Regions from separate parts of the Kribbella sp. VKM Ac-2566 genome, predicted to be linked through region 1. Evidence: riboswitches for the same ligand, from Rfam matches in the RefSeq annotation. Region 1 holds a riboswitch; the other holds the start of a gene.
What was found. A riboswitch is a leader RNA that binds a small molecule or an ion and turns the genes downstream of it on or off. The one in region 1 is predicted to bind glycine.
Positions count from the first base shown of each region.

Region 1 (4,587 bases):
GGCGAGCTGGCCGCCCTCACCGTCCGTCTCCACACCGCTCTGGTCCGCTCCCGCCTCCCGCGTTCGTAAGGCTGTCCACAGCGAACCCCCGTGGGCCTACCCGGGCCTTCGGCTCGGAGTAGGCTGAACGTGTGCGCGAAGTCGACGTGGTCGGAGTCCGGGTAGAGATGCCCTCGAGTCAGCCGATCGTGCTGCTGAAAGAGGTCGGAGGTGAGCGGTACCTGCCGATCTGGATCGGTGCGGCCGAGGCGAGTGCGATCGCCTTCGCCCAGCAGGGCATGGAGCCGCCCCGGCCGCTGACGCACGACCTGTTCGCGGAGACCATCCGGGTCCTCGGGCACACCCTCAGCCAGGTCCGGATCGTGAACCTGACCGACGGCATCTTCGAGGCGATCCTGGTGTTCGACGACAAGACCGAGATCTCGGCCAGGCCGTCGGACTCGATCGCGATCGCGCTGCGGACCGGGACGCCGGTGTTCTGCGCCGAGGAGATCCTCGCCGAGGCCGGGATCCCGGTCCCGGAGAGTGAGACGAACGGCGCCGACGAGGTGGAGGAGGAAGAGGAGGTCGAGCGGTTCCGGGAGTTTCTCGACCAGGTGACTCCGGAGGACTTCGACAAGAGCTGACAGCAACAGGACCGAGGTAACGATTCGTACGGCGGTCGCGACACGCTCCCGGCTCGATGCGGTTGTCGTTGACCCGGTCAGGGCGGCGGCTTACCGTGAAGAAGTCGTGGGGTGGTGTCACTCCACGGAGATGGCTCGTTCCAGTCGGTATCCAGGGAGGCTCAGGCGTGACACGCACCGGGGACACGGATCTGACGGCGCAGTCGACGTCCGACGCGCACGCAGAGGCTGTGGCAGCCGCTACTGCCACCGCCGGCGTTCAGGGTCTGCTGTTCGACGACGACCTGCGGCCGATGCCGGAGGACGTCGGGTTCCGCGGTCCGACGGCCTGCGCCGCGGCCGGGATCACCTACCGGCAGCTCGACTACTGGGCCCGCACCGGCCTGGTCTCCCCGTCCGTCCGCCCGGCGACCGGCTCGGGGACGCAACGGTTGTACGGTTTCCGTGACGTTCTGTTGCTGAAGGTCATCAAGCGGCTGCTCGACGCCGGGATCTCGCTGCAGCAGATCCGGACCGCGATCGCGCACCTCAGCAAGCGCGGGTTCGACGACCTGACCCAGATCACGCTGATGAGTGACGGCGCGTCGGTCTACATGTGCACGTCGCCCGACGAGGTCATCGACCTGCTGGCCGGCGGCCAGGGCGTGTTCGGGATCGCACTCGGTGGTGTCTGGCGCGAGGTCGAGGGTTCGCTCTCCGAGCTGCCGACCGAGCGGGCCGACGGTCACGACGAGGGTGACGGCGACTCCCACGCGAACGACGAGCTCGCCGCTCGCCGCCGCGCCCGGATGACCGGCTGACCCTGTCAGAACTGTTGCGGGGTTCCTGGTAGCCTCGAGGCAGCCGTTCACAGCACTCGGGAGAGTCCCGTGTCATCGGGCGCCGAAGGGGCAATTCCTCCCCGGAACCTCTCAGGCCCATGGACCGAGTGTCGCAGGCGACTCTGGAGCGCAGCGCGCGTGACAGAGGGGGAGGCCACCGGCAGCGTCTGTCAGCATCGGAGCCTCTAGTGAACGACACCCCCCAGCTCTCGGCGACCTTCGCCGACCGGCACATCGGGCCGCGCCCGGACGAGATCGCCCGGATGGTCGAACTCCTCGGGTACGACGACGTGGACGCGCTCGTGGACGCCGCGGTCCCGGCCTCGATCCGCTCGGCCGAGGCGCTGCGGCTGCCCGAACCGGCCTCCGAGGTCGACGCGCTGACCGAGCTCCGTCAGCTCGCGGCCCGCAACACCGTCGCCACGTCGATGATCGGCCAGGGGTACTACGGCACCTTCACCCCGTCCGTGATCGTCCGCCGCCTGGTCGAGAACCCGGCCTGGTACACGGCGTACACGCCGTACCAGCCGGAGATCTCCCAGGGCCGGCTCGAGGCGCTGCTGAACTTCCAGACCGTCGTCTCCGACCTGACCGGGCTGCCGACCGCGAACGCGTCGCTGCTCGACGAGGGCACCGCGGCCGCCGAGGCGATGACGCTGGCGCACCGGTCGAACAAGAAGAGCAAGTCCGACCGTTTCCTGGTCGACGCCGACACCTTCGCGCAGACGATCGCCGTCGTGCAGACCCGCGCCGAGGCGCTCGGCATCGAGGTCGTCGTCGCCGACACCACCGACGGCCTGCCCGACGGCGACTTCTTCGGCCTCCTCGTGCAGTACCCGGGGTCCAACGGTGTCGTCCGCGACCTCAAGCCGCTGATCGAGGCGGCACACGGGCGCGACACGTTGGTTGCCGTGGCCTCCGATCTGCTCGCCCTGACGGTGCTCGAGGCACCGGGGGAGGCGGGCGCCGACATCGTCATCGGTTCCTCGCAGCGTTTCGGCGTACCGCTGTTCTACGGTGGCCCGCACGCCGGCTTCATGTCGGTCCGGTCCGGCCTGGAGCGGTCGTTGCCAGGCCGCCTCGTCGGCGTATCGGTCGACACCGACGGTGCCCCGGCGTACCGGCTGGCACTGCAGACCCGTGAGCAGCACATCCGTCGCGAGAAGGCGACGTCGAACATCTGTACGGCGCAGGTCCTGCTCGCGGTCGTCGCGTCCATGTACGCCGTCTACCACGGTCCCGACGGACTGCGGGCGATCGCCGAGCGCGTGCACTCGTACGCCGGGAAGCTCGCCGCCTCGCTGCGCGCCGGCGGTGTCGAGGTCGTCCACGGCGACTTCTTCGACACCGTCCTCGCCCGGGTCCCGGGTCGCGCCGCCGACGTGGTGGACGCCGCCCGGCAGAACGGGATCTGGCTGCGGCTCGTCGACGCGGACCACGTCGGCATCTCCTGCGACGAGAAGACCGACGTCGCGACGCTGACCCGCGTCTGCCAGTCCTTCGGCGTGCAGTACGACGACACGCTCGAGGCTGCTGCCCTGAGCGTGCCGCGGACCACGGAGTACCTGACACACCCGGTGTTCAACACACATCGGTCCGAGACGGCGATGCTGCGGTACCTGCGCAAGCTGTCCGACAAGGACTACGCGCTCGACCGCGGCATGATCCCGCTCGGGTCCTGCACCATGAAGCTGAACGCGACCACCGAGATGGAGCCGGTCACCTGGCCGGAGTTCGCCGACCTGCACCCGCTCGCGCCGATCGAGGACGCGGCCGGCTACGTGAAGCTCATCGGTCAACTGGAGCGCTGGCTGGCCGAGGTCACCGGGTACGCGAAGGTCTCGATCCAGCCGAACGCGGGCTCACAGGGTGAACTGGCCGGCCTGCTGGCGATCCGCGGATACCACCGCGCCAACGGCTCCGAGGATCGCAACGTCTGCCTGATCCCGGCGTCCGCGCACGGCACCAACGCCGCCTCCGCGGTGATGGCCGGTATGAAGGTCGTTGTTGTCAAGGGCAACGACGACGGCACGATCGACCTCGACGACCTGCGCGCGAAGGCCTCCGAGCACGCGGCCAAGCTCGCGGCGATCATGATCACGTACCCGTCCACGCACGGCGTGTACGAGGAGAGCGTCCGCGAGGTCTGCCGGATCGTCCACGACCACGGCGGCCAGGTGTACGTCGACGGCGCGAACCTCAACGCCCTGCTCGGGCTCGCGAAGCCGGGCGAGTTCGGCGGCGACGTCAGCCACCTGAACCTGCACAAGACGTTCTGCATCCCGCACGGCGGCGGTGGCCCCGGTGTCGGCCCGGTCGCGGTCGCGGCGCACCTCGCGCCGTACCTGCCGAACCACCCGCTGCTCGACCAGGCCGGTCCGGACTCCGGTGTCGGCCCGATCAGCGCGGCGCCGTTCGGTTCGGCCGGTGTGCTGGCGATCTCCTGGGCGTACATCCGGATGATGGGCGCCGAGGGCCTGACGGCGGCGACGAAGGCCGCCGTACTGACCGCGAACTACGTGGCGAAGCGGCTCGAAGGTGCGTTCCCGGTGCTCTACACCGGCGAGAACGGCCTGGTCGCGCACGAGTGCATCCTGGACCTGCGGCCGATGACCAAGGAGACCGGGATCAGCGTCGACGACGTCGCGAAGCGGCTGATCGACTACGGCTTCCACGCGCCGACGATGTCGTTCCCGGTCGCGGGCACGCTGATGGTCGAGCCGACCGAGTCCGAGGACCTCGGTGAGCTGGACCGCTTCTGCGACGCGATGATCGCGATCCGGCACGAGATCGACCGGGTCGCCGCGGGCGAATGGCCGGCCGCCGACAACCCGCTGGTGAACGCGCCGCACACCGCGGAGTCGGTGATCAACGACAAGTGGGAGCACGCCTACACCCGCGAAGAGGCCGCCTTCCCCCGCTCGGTCGACCGCGCCTCGAAGTACTGGCCGCCGGTCCGCCGCATCGACGGCGCGTACGGCGACCGCAACCTCATCTGCTCCTGCCCTGCACCGGAGGCGTTCGAGTAAAACGGGCATACTGGTCTGCCCACGACCTGCCTGGAGACTCCAGTTGACTCAGCTGACCGACGTACGTCCGGACACCGCCGCTGCTCTGTTCGCCGAGATCGCGACAGCGCA
Region 1 is NZ_SODT01000013.1:41,379-45,965, forward strand. Features, by position in the region: gene EV647_RS30895 (MerR family transcriptional regulator) at 1-69, shown strand, start outside; gene EV647_RS30900 (bifunctional nuclease family protein) at 132-626, shown strand; gene EV647_RS30905 (MerR family transcriptional regulator) at 857-1,426, shown strand; glycine riboswitch at 1,474-1,563, shown strand; gene gcvP (aminomethyl-transferring glycine dehydrogenase) at 1,636-4,476, shown strand; gene EV647_RS30915 (serine hydrolase) at 4,520-4,587, shown strand, end outside.

Region 2 (4,587 bases), on a different contig from region 1:
GAAGCCGTGGCAGACATCGGATTCACAAGTCCCGCAGAGTATCGGTTGCTGAGTCGTTTCAAACACCCCTTGGAACAAATTCCACGCCAAACAGAAATGTTCCGGGAATTCTGTACCACTTACGCGACCGTAGGAATGCAGTGCGTTAGCTGACAACGCGCCGACCTGTCCAGCAGCGTCCGCGGTCCTCTGCCAACCTGCTCTCATGGCGAATCTGGTGCTGCTGCACGGTCTCGGAGCCAACGCCCGCGTGTGGGACACCTGGCCGCACGCCAACTACGCTCCGGACCTCCCGGGCCACGGCTCGGCTGCCCCGCTCTCGACGTACACCTTCGCTGCCATGGCCGAGGCAGTCGCGGCCGAGCTTCCGGTACGTCGCGACCTCGTCGTGCTCGGTCACTCGCTGGGCGGTGTGATCGCCCTCGAGTTGGCGAGCGGACGGTACGACGTCACCGTGAGCCGGGCCGTCGCGCTCGGAGTGAAGGTGAGCTGGACCGCGGACGACCTGGGGCGAGCGAACGCGCTCGCCCAGAAACCGGTCGCCTGGTTCGGCACCCGTGACGAGGCAGCCGCGAGATTCCTCAAGGTTTCCGGCCTCCAGGGACTTGTGGATCCTGCCGCCGCCGTCGTGGACCACGGCGTGCTCGAGCAGGACGGGCGCTGGCGTCTGGCCATGGATCCCGGGACCTTCGGCGTCGGCGCACCTGACATGCCCGCGGTGATCGCGGCGAGTCAGGCCGATGTGATGCTCGCGCGCGGCGAGCGGGATCCGATGAATACCGACGCCGAGTTGCATGCCCTGCACCACCAAGTCGTGGCGCTGCCCGGACTCGGGCACAACGCTCAGGTCGAGGATCCTGCGGCGGTTGCCGAACTGCTCAGGTGAGTGCCTGCAGGCCGATCACCGACAGCAGGCGGAGTTTCTCCGCGGCTTCGGTGTTCGGGGCGGCGGTGTAGACGACCATGCGCAGGTCGCTGCCCGGGACCGCGAGGATGTCGCAGTCGATGTCGAAGGTGCCGACCTCCGGGTGCCGGATCGTCTTCCGCTCGGACTGGTGGAAGCCGACGACCGGCTGGTCCCACCGTTGCGCGAAGTCGTCGTACCCGGCGCGAAGCTCCTCGATCAGCGCCCTGAGGTCCGCGTCGCGCGGGTACCGGGCGAGGGACGCGCGCAGGTCGGTGACCATCGCGTTCCGGAAGTTCTGTTGCTGCTCCGGCGTCATGACGACGCGGTCGCCAGGCTCGACGAAATGCCGGTAGACGATGTTCCGCCACCGCCCCTGCAACGGCGAGGGGTCGCCGATCAGCGCGGCGAACATCGGGTTCCAGGCGATCATCGTCCAGGCGGCGTCGGTGACGCACAGCGGCGCGCCCTCCAACTGGTCGACGATCCGCTGCACGCCCGGCGGGATGTGCGCGGGCAGTCGCCCGGACGACGGCTCGACCTCGCCCGCGAGCACGAACAGATGGTTGCGCTCGGCATCGGACAACCGCAGCGCGCGGGCCAGTGCGGTCAGTACCTGGACCGACGGCGAGTCCGACCGCCCTTGCTCCAGCCGGACGATGTAGTCGACCGACAGCCCGGCGAGGTGCGCCAGCTCCTCGCGCCGCAGCCCGGGCGCCCGCCGCTTCCCGCCGGCGGGAAGCCCGACCTCCGAAGGCGTCACCCGATCACGCCACGCGTGCAACGTCCGCCCGAGCTCACCCATGCTCCCCAGTATTACGGGCGGCACGCATGTCAGCCTGGTACTGCTGTTACTAGCATTCGATGACGTTGACGGCGAGGCCGCCGCGGGACGTCTCCTTGTACTTGATCTTCATGTCGGCGCCGGTCTCCCGCATGGTCTTGATGACCTTGTCGAGGGTGACCACGTGGACGCCGTCGCCGTGCATCGCCATCCGGGTCGCGTTGATCGCCTTCACCGACGCCATCGCGTTCCGTTCGATGCACGGGATCTGCACCAGGCCGCCGACCGGGTCGCAGGTCAGGCCGAGGTTGTGCTCCATCGCGATCTCGGCGGCGTTCTCCACCTGTTCCGGCGTACCGCCGGACACCTCGCACAGCCCGGCGGCGGCCATCGAGCAGGCCGACCCGACCTCGCCCTGGCAGCCCACCTCGGCGCCGGAGATCGACGCGTTCTCCTTGTAGAGCACGCCGATCGCCCCGGCGGCCAGCAGGAACCGGACCACGCCGTCCTCGGTCGCCCCCGGCACGAAGCGCCGGTAGTAGTGCAGTACGGCGGGAATGATGCCGGCGGCACCGTTCGTCGGGGCGGTGACGATCCGGCCGCCGGACGCGTTCTGCTCGTTGACCGCGAGCGCGAACAGGTTCACCCAGTCCATCACCTTGAGCGGATCGACCGACCACGGGTCCTGGCTGAGCTTCTTGTGCAGGGCGTGGGCCCGCCGCGGCACCTTGAGGCCGCCGGGCAGGATGCCCTCGGTCTCGCAGCCCTCGCGGACGCAGTCCTGCATCACCTGCCAGATGTGCAGCAGCCCGTCGCGGACCTCGTCCTCGGTCCGCCAGGCGAGCTCGTTCGCGAGCATCACCTCGCTGATCGACAGCTGCGACTCGCGGCACCGGTCGAGCAGCTCCGCGCCGGTGGTGAACGGGTACTTCAACGGGGTCGTGTCCGGAACGATCCGATCACCCGCGGCAGCAGTCTCGTCGACGACGAAGCCGCCGCCGACCGAGTAGTAGGTGCGTTCCCGCAGTACTGCGTTGTCCGCGTCGCGGGCGACGAAGATCATCCCGTTCGGGTGGTACGGGAGCGCCTTGCGGCGGTGCATGAGCAGGTCGGTGTTCTCGTCGAACGCGATCTCGCGGCTGCCGGCCAGCAGGATCCGGCCGCGTTCGCGGATCGTCTCGACGCGGGCGTCGACCGAGTGCGTGACGACGGTCTCCGGGTCGGCGCCCTCGAGGCCGAGCAGGACGGCCTTGTTACTGCCGTGCCCGTGGCCGGTGGCGCCGAGCGAGCCGAAGAGCTGGGCCTGGACGCTCGTCGTCGCGGCCAGCAGGCCGTCGTCGGCGAGACCGCGTGCGAAGGTGCGGGCCGCGCGCATCGGTCCCACGGTGTGGGAGCTCGACGGGCCGATCCCGATACTGAACAGGTCGAAGACGCTGATCGCCATCGTGTGGAGGTTCCTTCCGGTCGTCGTTGACCGTTTGGTGTCCTCCCCGCTCTGTCAGGCGGATGCCTTCCAGAGGTGCCTCGCCCGCGCGGTGAAGGTGCCTGAGAGATTCTTGGGGAGAGTTGCTCCTACGGCGCCCGGTTCGTGGCCGGGGCTCTCCCGCACGGGTTCATGCGGCTGTTGAATTGACTTCTGTGGTGGACGGTACGGCGGTCTGCTGTACGGCGTCAATCCGGCCCGTGCGGACTGCCCAGATCTCGAAGAACCAGGTGAACAACGGAGGAATGCTGGCCGCCAGTGCGACCAACGTCACCGGCCAGGACCACCGCAACGGGCCGCGCACGGCCAGCACGGTGACCACGTAGGCGATGAAGATGCCGCCGTGGATCGGTCCGAAGATCTTGACCCCGATCTCGTTGTCGGACAGCACGTACTTGAACAGCATCCCGACCAGCAGTCCGGTCCACGAGATCGCCTCGGCGATCGCCACCGTCCGGAACCACGCCGCATGTTTGGTACTCATCAACGCCCGACCCTAACAAGTCCCCCAAGCCGCGCTCCGGGTCGCACGAGGGCGGCTCCCTGATGCCCTCAGCAAGCGATTGCCGAAGGATCGGCGCATGACGTTCACCCAGCGCGCCGTCACCGGCGCGGTACTGCTCGGCGTCGCGGTCGCCGGGCTGACAGCACTTCCCACAGCAGCCACTACGACCGGGGTGCAGTGGGCCGACTGCAAGCCCGAAGGCAAGGACGATCCGGCCGAGGTTCGCGGTTCGCAGTGCGCGACGCTCAGGTTGCCGGTCGACTGGCGCGACCCCGCCGGCGCCACGTTCGAGCTCGCGATCGCCCGCCGTACGGCGAAGGTGCCGAGCGAACGCGTCGGCGTCCTGGTGTTCGGTCCAGGCGGGCCCGGCGACTCGGGGGTCGACCGGATCAAGACCGGCATCGACCGGTTCAGCACCGATCTCCAGGACCGCTTCGACATCGTGAGCTTCGACCCGCGCGGTGTGGCGCGCAGCAACCCGGTGCGCTGCTCGGCGGAACTCCTCAACAAGCAGCCGTCGCCGATCATCAAGAGCGCGGCCGAGTTCACCTCCACGATCAGCTACAACCGGCAGCTCGCCACGGACTGCCGCGAGCACACCGGCCCGCTGTACGACCACATCGACACCTGGCAGACGGTGCGCGACGTCGACGCCGTACGGCGAGCGCTCGGCGAGTCCACGATCTCCTTCCACGGCAGCTCGTACGGGACGCTGCTCGGAGCGCAGTACGCCGAGACGTACCCACACCGGGTCCGCGCGATGGTGCTGGAGAGCGTGAGCGACCACAGCTCGTCCACGACACGTGACTTTCTCGACGACCAGGCGGCCGCCGGCCAGGACTCGTTCGACGAGTTCGTGAAGTGGTGCGACGCCACAACGACGTGTGCGCTGCACGGTCGCGACATCCACG
Region 2 is NZ_SODT01000015.1:525,631-530,217, reverse strand. Features, by position in the region: gene EV647_RS39715 (hypothetical protein) at 1-17, opposite strand, end outside; gene EV647_RS39710 (alpha/beta fold hydrolase) at 206-886, shown strand; gene EV647_RS39705 (helix-turn-helix transcriptional regulator) at 879-1,709, opposite strand; gene EV647_RS39700 (L-serine ammonia-lyase) at 1,759-3,132, opposite strand; glycine riboswitch at 3,212-3,304, opposite strand; gene EV647_RS39695 (DUF3817 domain-containing protein) at 3,302-3,655, opposite strand; gene EV647_RS39690 (alpha/beta fold hydrolase) at 3,753-4,587, shown strand, end outside.
Region 2: it holds a riboswitch for glycine, as region 1 does, so the genes downstream of both, EV647_RS39700 (L-serine ammonia-lyase) here and gcvP (aminomethyl-transferring glycine dehydrogenase) in region 1, are expected to answer to the same signal.